One region of the Kineococcus gurbantunggutensis genome, then DNA from elsewhere that is predicted to be linked to it. Evidence: riboswitches for the same ligand, from Rfam matches in the RefSeq annotation. Region 1 holds a riboswitch; the other holds the start of a gene.
What was found. Region 1 has a riboswitch for cyclic di-AMP ahead of ACRYR7_RS12450 (C40 family peptidase). Riboswitches for the same ligand answer to the same signal wherever they lie in the genome.

Region 1 (6,190 bases):
GCCGCTCGGCCGCCGCGGTCACGCGCCGCTCGGTCACCGGGTCCATCCGCGCGGTGGCCTCGTCGAGCACGACGATGCGCACGTCGCGCACCAGCAGGCGCGCGAACGCCACGAGCTGCTCCTCCCCCGCCGAGAGCGTCGTGCCGCCCGGTCCCAGCAGGGTGTCCAGCCCCTCGGGCAGGGCGCGCACCCAGGCGCGCAGGCCCAGCGCGTCCACGGCCCCCTCCACCGCCGAGCGCGGCACCCCGCCGCCCAGGGCGATGTTCTCCGCCAGCGTCGCGGCCAGCAGCTCGGTGCGCTGGGTCACGACGCCGACGGTGCGGCGCAGCGCGTGCAGGTCCAGCTCCAGCACGTCGCGCCCGCCGACGAGCACCGCGCCCGGCGGCGGCTCCACCGCGCGCGAGAACAGCGCCGCCAGCGTCGACTTTCCCGAGCCGCTGCGCCCCACCAGCGCGCACGTCGTGCCCGCCGGCACGTGCAGGTCCACCCCGCGCAGCACCGGGCCCCCTCCCGGGTAGGAGAAGTCCAGGTCGCGCACCCGCAGCGGCAGCGGCCCCGCCGGCAGCGGGTCGCCGCCCACCGGCTCCGACGGCGCCGTCAGCAGCGCCCGCGTGCGCTGCAGCGCCCCCAGCCCGGCCTGCACCTCCGGCAGCCGGTCGGCGACCTCGGTGAGGTCGCCGACGAAACCCGCCAGCAGCAGCCACGTCGTCACCAGCGCCGCCACGCCCAGCTCGCCGCGCAGCACCAGCGCCACCCCGCCCACCGCCAGGGCCACCAGCAGCGAGGACAGCACCAGGGCCGTGCGCAGCCCCACCGCCGAGGCGGCGCGGCTGGTGGCGAGCACCGCCCGCAGCACCGCGGAGGAGCCCTCGGCGTAGCGGCGCAGCACGTGCGCGCCGCCCAGGCTGGAGCGCACGTCGTCGCGGGCGGCGACGGCCTCCTCCAGCTGGGCGGCGTGGTCGGTCCAGGCGACCTCCTCGGCGACCTTGCGGCGGGCGACCTCCGCCGTCAGCGGCCGCGCCACCAGCAGCGCGGCCGCCGCCACCACGGGGAAGGCCACCCACGCCGGCCACCACGTCAGCCCGGCGACCACCCACGCCAGCGACGAGCGCAGCAGGGCGCGCGCCAGGCGCCACCCCGTCTCGCGCAGCAGCCGCGCGAGCTGGCGGGGGTCGTCGTCGACGCGGTCGATGACCTCGCCGACGGCCTGCTCGGCCAGCACCGGCAGCGGCTGCGCCAGCGCCGCGTCGAGCAGGTCGGCGCGCAGGCGCCCCTCCGCGCGCCCCACGCGGGTGGCGAACACCGCGCGCCCGGCGGTGTCCAGCACCCCCGCGCCCACCAGCAGCACCGCCAGCGCCGCCACCAGCGCGGCGCTCGGCTCGTCGGCCAGGCGGCCGGTGACGACCGTGCCGAGGGTCTCGCCGACCGCGGCCAGCACCGCCAGGACCCCGGCGACCACGACCCCCGGCCCGGCCAGCCGGGAGGCGGTCAGGGTGCGGCCCGCCGGCGGCGCGACCGGGCGGGCGGGCGCGCCGCCGCGGTCCCCGGCGCGCCGGGGCGGGGCCTGCTGGGGGGTGCTCACCGTCCGACGCTAGCGACGCCGGCCGGTGCGCCTCCTCCCCTTTTCCCGCGGCCCGCCCGCCGCGGCCCTCAGGCGGCCTGCGCCAGGTACTCGTCCCAGCGCGGGTCGGCCTGCTCGGCGCCGCGCACCGCCCACGACGCCCCCCGCGGGGCGCCGGGCCGGAACGGCAGCGACCAGCCCATCTCCTCCGGCGTGCGGTCGCCCTTGGCGTTGTTGCACCGCACGCAGCACGCGACGAGGTTCTCCCAGGTGTCCGGCCCGCGCCGGCTGCGCGGCAGCACGTGGTCCACGGTGGTGGCGTGGCCGCGGCAGTACGCGCAGCGCTGGTGGTCGCGGCGCAGCACCCCGCGGCGGCTGACCGGCACCACGGTGCCCCGCGGCACCCGCACGTAGCGGGTCAGCAGGATCACCGAGGGGCGTTCCAGGCTCACCGTCGCGCCCACGACGGGATCGGCGTCGGCCAGCACGACCGAGGCCTTCCCGGCGAGGACCAGGACGAGCGCCCGGCGGAAGGACACCACCGCGAGCGGTTCGTAGCCGGCGTTCAGCACGAGGGTTCGCACAACCACCTCCACGGACGACGAGAGGCGCCGTCCCCGGTGGGGACGACGCCTCTGGGAGCGGTGACGTGCGCGGCGGGATGCACGTGCTGGCGCACGTGCGCGCTGCGGCGCACCACGGGTACCCCCACTGTCATCGGGGGCAGGGCCGGGCCGGGTGTCGTGGAGCGGGCGCGCTCGCGGCCCGTCGGACTGGACATGCTCGCCTCCGCTCCTCCCGTCGTCGTGACCGCACTGTACGTCGCGCGGGCGCGGCGGTACACGTGTTTGGCGAGGGGCGTTCGGCTCCCGGCGGACCGGGCGGGGCCGGGCGGGTTCGCCCGGGTTCGCGCACGACGAAGGGCCCGACACCCCCGAGGTGCCGGGCCCCGCGTGCCGCGGTGCCGCCGCGGTGCGTGCTGGTGGGTCGCGTCAGGCGACGGGCGCCACGCGGCCGAAGGTGACCGCGCTGCTCCAGATCGCCCGCAGCTGGACGGGCTTGCCGGCGCGGGGGGCGTCCCACATCTGGTTGCCGCCGGCGTAGATGCCCACGTGGTAGGCGCGGCCGCCGTCGGTGAAGAAGACCAGGTCGCCGGGGACGGCCTGGCCGCGGGAGATGCGCTGGCTGGCGCCGAGCTGCGCGTTGGCCGTGCGGGGGATGGAGACGCCCACCTGGCGCATGACGTAGCTGGTGTAGCCGGAGCAGTCGAAGCCGGCCGGGGTGGTGCCGCCGTAGACGTAGGGCACGCCGGCGTAGTCGTCGGCGACCTCGAGGATCCGCTGGCCCACGGAGGGGGCGGGGGCCGGCGCGGGGGCCGGGGCCGGGGCGGGCGCCGGGGCGGCGACCTCCACGACGGCCGGCGCGGGGGCGACCGCGGCGGCCTCCACGACGGCGGGGGTGCGGGCGGCCTCGAGGGCGGCGGCGTCGACCGAGCCCCGCACGACGGGGGCGGCGGCCGCGGAGCGGGCGCTGCGCTCGACGACCGGCGCGGCCGGCGCGGCCAGCACGACGACCGGCGGCGGCGGCGGGGCCGGGGTGGGCACTGCGCTGAAGGCGGCGGTGGTGGTGGCGACCGCGGCGGCCTCGGTGGGCGCGGAGACCACGCCGACGGGGCTGGTGCCGAAGGCGGAGTCGACGGCGGTGCTCAGGCCGCCGCTGACGGCGGTGCTGACGGTGCCCACGCCCGAGGGGGCGGCGGCGGGGGCCGCGGCGGGCGCGGCGCCGGCCGGGAGGGCGACGGCGACGAGCAGGCCGCCGGTGGCGGCGGCGACGGCACCGGCGCGACCGACCCCGCCGGCGTGCCGGTTGACGGCCTCGCCGAGCTCGGTCAGGGGCGTGAGGGGACGGACGGGGGCGCGGTGGCGCGCCGGGACGCGAGTCGTCAAGGTGGTTGGCCTCTCCGACGCCTGCGAGGTGAGCTGTCGGGTTCGGGCGGGAGTCTCGCCCGGCCGGTTCTCACCGGCTTCACCCCTAGGACGCCCACCGCGGCCGGGCTGGCCGTCGGATCGCGCCCGGGAAATTGGTTCCCCCGTCCCTGCCACCAGTTCTGTCCGGGGACCTCGACGCGGTGGCAGGGCTCGGCGTGCGCGTGAGGGCTTTCGTGTGAACGTTCACGGAAGCGGGTGGACCATAACCCGTCCCCGGGGTGGATGTCACGACCCGGTGACGGGTCGGTGCCGCGGACGTGACGAACGTCCCACCCGGCGGTGTCCCGGGGCGGGCGCGGCGAGGGCCGGCCCGCACCGCGCGGACCGGCCCCGCGGGAGCGCGGGCGCTCAGCCCTGCGCGGCGACGAACAGGTGCGAGGCCTCGGCGCCGGTGAGCTCCAGGACGGTGCCGCCCACGGAGACCTCGTAGCCGCCGGCGGCGGCCTTGGCGACGACCTCGGCGCCGGGGCGCAGGCCGGCGCCGGCGAAGCGGGCCAGCAGCGCCACGTCGGTCTGCAGGGGCTCGCCGAGGCGGCGCACGACGACGGGGCGGCCCTCGACGCCGGGGGCGGTCAGCGGCTGCACGCCGGCGCGGAAGTCCTCCTCGGAGGCGACCTCGCCGAGCTCCTCCAGGCCGGGGATGGGGTTGCCGTAGGGCGAGGAGTGCGGGTGGTCGAGGATGTCGACCAGGCGCTTCTCGACCTCCTCGGAGATCACGTGCTCCCAGCGGCAGGCCTCCTCGTGCACGAGGGACCACTCCAGGCCGATGACGTCGGTGAGCAGCCGCTCGGTGAGGCGGTGCTTGCGCATGACGCGCATCGCCTTGGCCCGGCCGCTCTCGGTGAGCTCCAGGCGGCGGTCGGTGCCCACGTGCAGCAGGCCGTCGCGCTCCATGCGCGCCACCGTCTGCGAGACGGTGGGGCCGGAGTGGTGCAGCCGCTCGGCGATGCGAGCGCGCATCGGCACGATGCCCTCCTCTTCCAGCTCGAAGACCGTCTTGAGGTACATCTCGGTGGTGTCGATGAGGTCGCTCACAGCGCACATCATCGTTCATGGCGCTTCCTGCTCGCACCGCTGCGGGCACCGGCGCCCACCCCCCGGCGGGTGGACGGCAGGGTCGCGGCGCGTGAGCGAGGTCACACTCGCGGCGGCGCGCGGACGGGCCGCCGCGGCGGTGTGCTGTCCCGGCGACGACAGGGAGGAGCAGGGCGATGAGCACGACCGCCGGGGCGGGCGTGGACCCGCGCGCGCTGGAGGTGCTGTTCACCGCGGCGCGCACGCCGAGCAGGTGGACGGACGACCCGGTCACCGACGAGCAGGTGGCCGCGGTGCTGGAGCTGGCGAAGTACCCGCCGACGAGCATGAACACGCAGCCGATGCGGCTGCTGCTGGTCCGCTCGCCCGCGGCGCGCGAGCAGCTGGCGACGATGATGAGCGGCGGCAACGGCGCCAAGACCCGCGCGGCGCCGCTGAGCGTGGTGGTGGCCGCGGACCGGCGCTTCGACGAGGAGGTGCCGCGGCTGTTCCCGCACCTGCCGGACGCGCGGGGGTTCTTCGCCGACGACGCCTTCCGCGAGCGCACGGCGCTCTTCAACACCGCCCTGCAGCTGGGCTACCTGATCCTGGCGGTGCGGGCGGTGGGCCTGTCGGCGGGGCCGATGACCGGCATCGACGCGCCGGCGATCGAGCGGGCGTTCTTCCCCGACGGCGAGCACGAGGTCGTCGCGGTGGTCAACGTCGGGGTGGCCGCCGAGGACGCCTTCCGCCCGCGCGGGCCGCGCCTGGCGTTCGACGAGGTGGTGCGCACCGTCTGAGCGGGCCGCCCGGGGCCGCCCGGGGCCGCTCGAGGACGCCCGGGCCGCTCAGGGCTGCGGGTGCAGGGCGTCGTAGCGGGTGAAGCCGCGCTGGGCGCGCGCCAGCGCCAGCACCGCGAGCACGCACGCCAGGCCGCCGGCGAGGGCCGCGACGCCCTCGCCGGTGAGCTCGGCGGTGCCGCCGAGGACGACGTCGCCGAGGCGGGGGCCGCCGGCGACGACGACGATGAACACCCCCTGCAGGCGGCCGCGCAGGGCGTCGGGGGTGGCGACCTGCAGGATCGTGCCGCGGAAGATCGAGCTGACGGCGTCGGCGGCCCCGCACACGGCGAGCAGGCCGGTGCAGGCGGCCAGGCGCCAGCCGGCCCCGGCGGGGGCGGCGAGCAGGACGGCGCCGAAGGCGGCCACGGCCGCGCCGTAGACGACGACGCAGCCGACGACGACGGCGCCCTGGCGGCGCACCTGCCCCAGCGGCCCGGAGAGCAGCCCGGCCAGCACCGAGCCGGCGGCGAAGCCGGCCCCGAGGACCCCGACGGTGCGCGCCCCCCCGCCGAGGTCGACGGCGCCGACGGCCGGGTAGAGCACGCGCGGCATGGCGAAGACCATGGCGCACAGGTCGACCAGGAACGTGGCGCGCACGTTGGGCCGGGTGCCCAGGAAGCGCACGCCCTCCAGCACCGAGCGCAGCCCGGCCCGGCGGGCGGTGGCCGAGCGCTGCGGCGGCATCGGCGGCAGCCGCCACACCCCGGCCAGGGAGGCCACGAACGTCACCGCGTCGACGGTGTAGGCGACCCGGAAGCCGCCGGCGTCGACGAGGAAGCCGGCCA
Region 2 (6,190 bases), on a different contig from region 1:
CAGGTGGTGCTGCGCCCGCCCACCCACACCCGCCCCTCCAGCGTGCGCACCCGCACCACCCCGGCGCGGCCCACCCGGGCGCCCTGCGCGGCGGTGTAGTCCGGCGGCAGCACCCCGGTGCCGGTCAGCCACTGCGCCAGGCCCGCGTTGAGGCTGCCGGTCACCGGGTCCTCCGGCACCCCCAGGTCGGGCACGAAGGCGCGCACCTCCACCTGCTGCGGCGCGCCGCGCGGGTGGGCGCCCACCAGCCCCAGCGGCACCCCGCCCAGGGCGCGCGCGTCCACCTCCGCGTCCAGCACCGCCTGCGCCGAGGCCAGCCGCAGCGCCGCCCAGCCGGGACCGTTGTCCACCCACTGGTGGTCCAGCACGTCCTCGCGCCGCAGGCCCGCCGCGCCGGCCAGGCGCTGCACGAGCTCCTCCTCCAGCGGACCGCTGCGCACCAGGTCCGGGGCGCGGAAGCTCAGCGCGACGCCCTCCGCGCCCTCCGCGCCCTCCGCCCCGTCCGCGTCCGCGGTGTCGACGCGCACCGGCACCAGGCCCGCCCCGCACTCCTGCACCACCGTCCCGGCCGTGCGGGGGGTGCCGCCGGCGCCCAGCCAGGCGTGCGCGGAGCCCAGCGTGGGGTGCCCGGCGAAGGGCAGCTCGCCCCCGGGGGTGAAGATCCGCAGCCGGTAGTCCGCCCCCGGGTCCCGCGGCGGCAGCACGAACGTGGTCTCCGACAGGTTCGTCCACGCCGCGAAGCGCTGCATGGCCTCCGTCTCCAGGCCCTGCGCGTCCAGCACCACCGCCACCGGGTTGCCCCGGTACGGCACCGCGGAGAAGACGTCGACCTGGGCGAACGGGCGGGGGCGGGGCACGGGCGCTCCTCGGCGGGACGGGCTGACGGGGGCTGCCAGGATGGCCCGGTGCCGGTCAGCGAGGGGGGACGCGCGCCGGGCGGCGCGCACGAGCAGCGGGACCCGGGCGAGCAGGGCGAGCCGCACGAGCCGCAGCGCGTCGTGGGCGTCGGCCCCTGGGAGGGGCCCTGGCCCGACGACCCCCGCTACGACCCCGAGCTGCTGCGCGAGGGCGACCGCCGCAACGTCGTCGACGCCTACCGGTACTGGTCGAACGCCGCCATCGTCGCCGACCTCGACACGCGGCGGAACCCCCTGCACGTCGCCGTCGAGAACTGGCAGCACGACGCCAACATCGGCTCCGTGGTGCGCACCGCCAACGCCGTCAACGCCGCCGGCGCCCACGTGGTGGGCCGCAGGCGGTGGAACCGCCGCGGCGCCATGGTCACCGACCGCTACCTCAGCGTGCACCACCACGCCGACGTCGCCGCGCTGGCGGACTGGGCCGCGCAGCGCGGCCTGCCGCTGGTGGGGATCGACAACGTCGACGGCTCGGTGCCGCTGGAGACGTACGACCTGCCGCGCGCGTGCGTGCTGCTGTTCGGGCAGGAGGGCCCGGGCCTGACGGACGAGGCGGTGGCGCGCTGCACGGACGTGCTGGCGATCGCCCAGTTCGGCTCCACCCGCTCGCTCAACGTCGGCGCGGCGGCGGCCGTGGCGGTGCACGCCTGGGTGCGCCGGCACGTCTTCGACCAGCGGCCCTGACGCGCGGCGCGCCCCCGCCGAGCAGCACGGCCCGCCGCTCCCCGGCCGCGGCGGCGGCCCGGCCGGAGCGGCACCGCTCGGCGCGCTCGGCTCACCACACGTCGCCCTCGCGCCAGTCGGCCAGCAGCGGCACGGTGACGTCCCGGGCGCCGGCCGGGTCGTGCACGTGCAGGCCGCCGTCGTCGTCCGGGGTGGCCCGCACCCCCTCGGGGGTCAGCACGCCGGAGGGCCCGCGCCACACGCGCCAGCCGCGCGAGCGGTACAGCCGCGCCCCGTCGGGGGAGGCGCTGAGGAAGGCGGCCTCGTGGGCGCGGGCGGCGAGGTCCTCCACGACGCCCATCAGCGCCGAGCCCAGGCCGCGCCGGCGGTGCGCGGCGTCCACGGCGACGGCCTCGACGTAGCCGGCGCGCACGAGGCGCCTGCCGGCGAGCAGGTGGCGCTGCACGAGGGAGGCGTGCCCGACGAGCCGGTCGCCCTCCAGCGCCAGCACGTGCAGGCCGCCCAGGGCGTGGCGCAGGTCCTCGTCGGTGGCCTGCCCCTCGAACGCGGCGTCGAGCAGGGCGCGCAGCTCGCGCCGCCGCCGCTCGCCCAGGTCCGCGGTGTGCACGACGCTCAGCTCCGCGGGGACGTCCACCCCCCGATCGTGCCGCACGCACCGCGGCCCCGGCGCGGGGTGCGCCGGGGCCGCGGTGAGCGGTGCGGGAGGGGTCAGGGCAGGACCAGGACCGTGCCCACGACGATGCGCGCCGGGTTGTCGCCGATGAGGGCGCGGTTGGCGTTCCAGAGGTTCTGGTAGCCGCCGGCGACGCGGTTGTTCACCGCGATGCGGTACAGGGTGTCGCCCGGGCGCACCACGTAGGTGCGCGCGGCCGGGGCGGGCGCCGCGTGGACGACCGGCTCGGGCGCGGGGGCCGGGGCGGGCGCGGGGGCCGGGGCGGGCGCGGGGGCCGGGGCGGGAGCCGGCGCGGGGGCCGGGTGCAGCAGCGCCTGCTCCATGCCCACCGGGTCGGCCGCGCCGCGCAGGCCCAGCTTGCGCGAGCAGGACGGCCAGGCGCGCCAGCCCTGCCGGGCCAGCACGCGCTCGGCGGTGACGATCTGCTGCTCGCGGGTGGCCAGGTCCGCGCGGGGGGCGAACTGCCCGCCGCCGAAGCCGGTCCAGGTGCGCGGGCTGAACTGCAGGCCGCCGTAGTAGCCGTTGCCGGTGTTGATGTTCCAGCGCCCGCCGGACTCGCACTGGGCGAGGCGGTCCCACTCGGACACCGGGGCCGCGGAGGCGCTGGTGGCGGGGGCCAGGAGGGCGGCACCGGCCGCGCCGGCGGCGGCGGTGGCGAGCAGGCCGCGGCGCACGAAGCGCGACGGCGCGGTCAGGGCGCGGTGGCGCGCGGGCGTGCGGGCAGGACGGGACGACGCAGACATCGAGACCTCCAACGCCTGCGAGGTGAGCTGTCGGGTTCGGGTCGAAGGTTGTTGACCCGGCCGCCCGCGGGCGGCTTCACCCCGAGGACACCACCGCGCCGGAGCGCGACGGACGTCCGAGGAACCATGGGTCCCCCGCTCCTGCCCGGTGATCATGTTCCGGCGCGCGGTGGGCAGGACTCGGCGTGGTCCTCGCGACGGGCTCCCGAAAGGCTTCGGCAGCGTGCCGACCGTAACAAGAGGGAGGCCCGGCGTACACCACCACGTCGCCGCCGCGACCCCGCGGAGCCCGTCCCCGTGCGGTGGATCCCGTGCCGGTGTGACGAACCTCACGGCCGCGCACGGCGTGGCGGACCCGGCGGGGCGGGCTGCTCAGCTGTTGGCGAGCAGCTTGGCCACGGCCTCCTCGATGCGCGGGGTGAAGTCCCCCGCGCGCTCGCCGGGCTTGCCGTGCAGCGGCTCGCCGAACGTCACGCCGATGCGCGGGCGGCCCTTCGTGGGCCAGTTCTGCCGCGGCGGCATCGCCTCGAACGTGCCCCGCAGCGCCACCGGCACCACCGGCACCCCGGCCTCCAGCGCCAGGTACGCCGCGCCCTTCTTGAACGGGCGCATCTCGCCGGTGTAGCTGCGCCCGCCCTCGGGGAAGATCACCAGGCTCCAGCCGTCGGCCAGCAGCCGCGAGGAGGCGTTGGCCCCCGGCCCGCCGCGCCGGTCCAGCGGGAAGGTGCCGATCACCAGCCCCGAGGGGGCCGAGCGCCACCACACGTCGAAGAAGTAGTCCGCCGCCGCGGCCACCGCCACGCGCCGGCGGCGGCGCGGGCCCAGCGCCTCCAGCAGCACCGGGGTGTCCAGGTGCGAGGAGTGGTTCGCCACGATCACGGCCGGGCCGCCGAGGGCGTCCAGCACCTCCGCGCCGCGCACCTCGATGCGCACCTCGGCCCTCATCAGCGGGGTCAGCAGCGCCCGCTGCAGCCCCGCGCGCACCGCCGAGGCGGGCCGGGAGCGCACCCAGTCGTTGCGGTGGACCTTGCGCGGGCCGCCGCCGCCGGGACCGCCCGGCGCGCCCGCGCCGCCCCCGGCCGCCGACCCCGCCGAGCGGCGGCGCCGGGCCAGCGGGAAGGCCCGGACCAGCCGGCCGGGGCCGTCCTCACCCACGAGCATCGTCATGAGGGGACCTCCTCGCGCACGGCTCCGGGCGCGTTCGGGGTTCGTGACGGGCGCACCCCGGCATCCTCCCACGCCCCGCGCGGACCGCCCGGCAGCACCGCGCCGCCGGGCGGCCGGGCGGGGTCAGTCCGTGCCGGCGAGCACCTGCTGCGGCACCCGCAGCCGCCGCGCGGGGGAGGAGGCCGCCCAGTCCGCCACCGGCCAGCGCGAGCCGCGCGCCACCCGGAACAGCGCCACGTCCGGGGAGACGGCCGTGGGGTTGCCCACGGCCCTCAGCAGTGGCAGGTCCGGGTGCGAGTCGGCGTAGGCGTAGCTGGCGGACAGGTCCGCGCCCTGCACCTCCGCGTAGCGGCGCAGCCACGCCGCGCGCGACTCCCCGACCAGCGGGGGCGAGGTGAGGAACCCGGTGGCGCGCCGGTGCCCGCCGGGGCCGGCCTCCTCCTGCAGGTCCGTGCACACGACCTCGTCGAACAGCCCCGCCAGCGGGCGCGTCACCAGGCGCACGTCGCCCGTCATGAGGATCGTGCGGTGCCCGGCCTCGCGGTGCGCCTGGATGCGCCGCAGCGCGTCGGAGGAGACCTGCTGCAGGAACCGCGGCGCGAAGACGTCGTCGACGTACGCCTCCAGGGCGTCCAGGTCCACGCCGGCGTAGCCGCGGAACAGCGAGCGCAGGAAGCTGCCGCGGTCGCGGCGCTCGGCGGCGATCCAGCCCGGCAGGTGCCGCACCACGCGCGCGAACTCCGCCACCCGCGCCGGCGCGTCCAGCTGCGACAGGCGCAGCGTCAGGTAGGTGTCCACCACGGTGCCCGGCAGCAGCGTGCCGGCCAGGTCGAACACCGCCAGCACCGGCGCGGCGCCCTCGGCCACCGGCCGCAGCTCGCGCGGGCCGGAGGCGGCCTCGGCGGCCTTGCGGCGCCGGCGGATCTCCTCGTACTTGCGCATCTGCCCGGTCACGCTGGGGCAGTGGGTGTCGCGCCAGTACGCCTTCCAGTCCACCACCGCGGTGTCGAAGCCCCACAGCTCCACGTCGGCGGGGTCCAGCGAGCGGTGCAGCGCCAGGGTGTTGTCGTCGACGAAGCGCAGCTCCGCCTCCGTGTACGCCTTGTACAGGTCCATGTAGCGGCGGGCGAACTCCACCTGGCGGCGGGCGGCGTCGAGCTTGCGCGAGGCCGCGCGGACCCGCTCCGAGCGCGGGGCCAGCGCCAGCGCGCGGTTGCCGACGCCGGTCAGCAGCTCCCCGGCGCGGACCTTGCGCTCGACCTTGTTCTGCCCCGGGAACTGCCAGGTCGGCATGACCTCGGGGGAGGAGTCGAAGGGGTGCTCGGTGAAGTAGGCGCGCACGTGCTCGTACAGCTCGCGGAACGTGATCGGGTTCCGGGCGCCGGAGGAGACGTGGTAGTACGCCGGGCGCGACAGCGGCGGCGGCGTCGCGGCGGCCTTGAGGATCGCGTTGACGACGTGGTCGATCGGCACGACGTCGAGCACGGAGTCCGGGGCGGCGGGGAACTCGGTCAGCTCGCCCTTGCCGTAGGCCAGGATGATCGGCTCGGCCATCTTGAAGCCCTCGATCCAGCCCGGGTGCGGGTGGACCAGCGCGGACTCCACGATGCTCGGGCGCAGGATCGTCGTCGGCACCACCGGGGCGGCGACCTCCTCGACGAAGCGCTCGCCCATCGCCTTGGTGAACGTGTAGCAGTCCGTCCAGCCCAGGGTGCGGGCGCGCTCCTTGCCGGCGGCCTTCTGCTGCTCGGCGACCCACTCCACGCGGCGGCGCTCGGCGTCGGCGGCCACCGTCAGCGGCCCGGCGCGGCCGTGGTCGCGCTCGGCGGCGCGCAGGAACTCGCGCAGCTGCGCGTCCAGGCGCGAGTCCTCCTCGATGCGCTCGGCCAGGCGCAGGCCGTGCTGCAGCTCGGTGCGCCAGTCCACCTCGTGGTCCACGGCCCGCTCGGGCACCGCGCCGCGGCGGCGGCCGCCGACGTAGGCGGTGGACACGTGCACGTAGTGCA

Region 2: another riboswitch for cyclic di-AMP. It lies ahead of ACRYR7_RS15235 (transglycosylase family protein); the one in region 1 lies ahead of ACRYR7_RS12450 (C40 family peptidase).

Annotation. Positions count from the first base shown of each region.
Region 1 is NZ_JBJLSG010000057.1:7,662-13,851, forward strand. It holds gene ACRYR7_RS12440 (ATP-binding cassette domain-containing protein) at 1-1,582, opposite strand, end outside; gene ACRYR7_RS12445 (HNH endonuclease) at 1,651-2,145, opposite strand; gene ACRYR7_RS12450 (C40 family peptidase) at 2,554-3,507, opposite strand; cyclic di-AMP (ydaO/yuaA leader) riboswitch at 3,532-3,653, opposite strand; gene ACRYR7_RS12455 (metal-dependent transcriptional regulator) at 3,898-4,584, opposite strand; gene ACRYR7_RS12460 (malonic semialdehyde reductase) at 4,761-5,363, shown strand; gene ACRYR7_RS12465 (MFS transporter) at 5,412-6,190, opposite strand, start outside.
Region 2 is NZ_JBJLSG010000081.1:997-7,186, forward strand. It holds gene ACRYR7_RS15220 (PhzF family phenazine biosynthesis protein) at 1-857, opposite strand, end outside; gene ACRYR7_RS15225 (TrmH family RNA methyltransferase) at 999-1,601, shown strand; gene ACRYR7_RS15230 (GNAT family N-acetyltransferase) at 1,693-2,235, opposite strand; gene ACRYR7_RS15235 (transglycosylase family protein) at 2,310-3,017, opposite strand; cyclic di-AMP (ydaO/yuaA leader) riboswitch at 3,024-3,182, opposite strand; gene ACRYR7_RS15240 (lysophospholipid acyltransferase family protein) at 3,390-4,184, opposite strand; gene ACRYR7_RS15245 (SDR family oxidoreductase) at 4,308-6,190, opposite strand, start outside.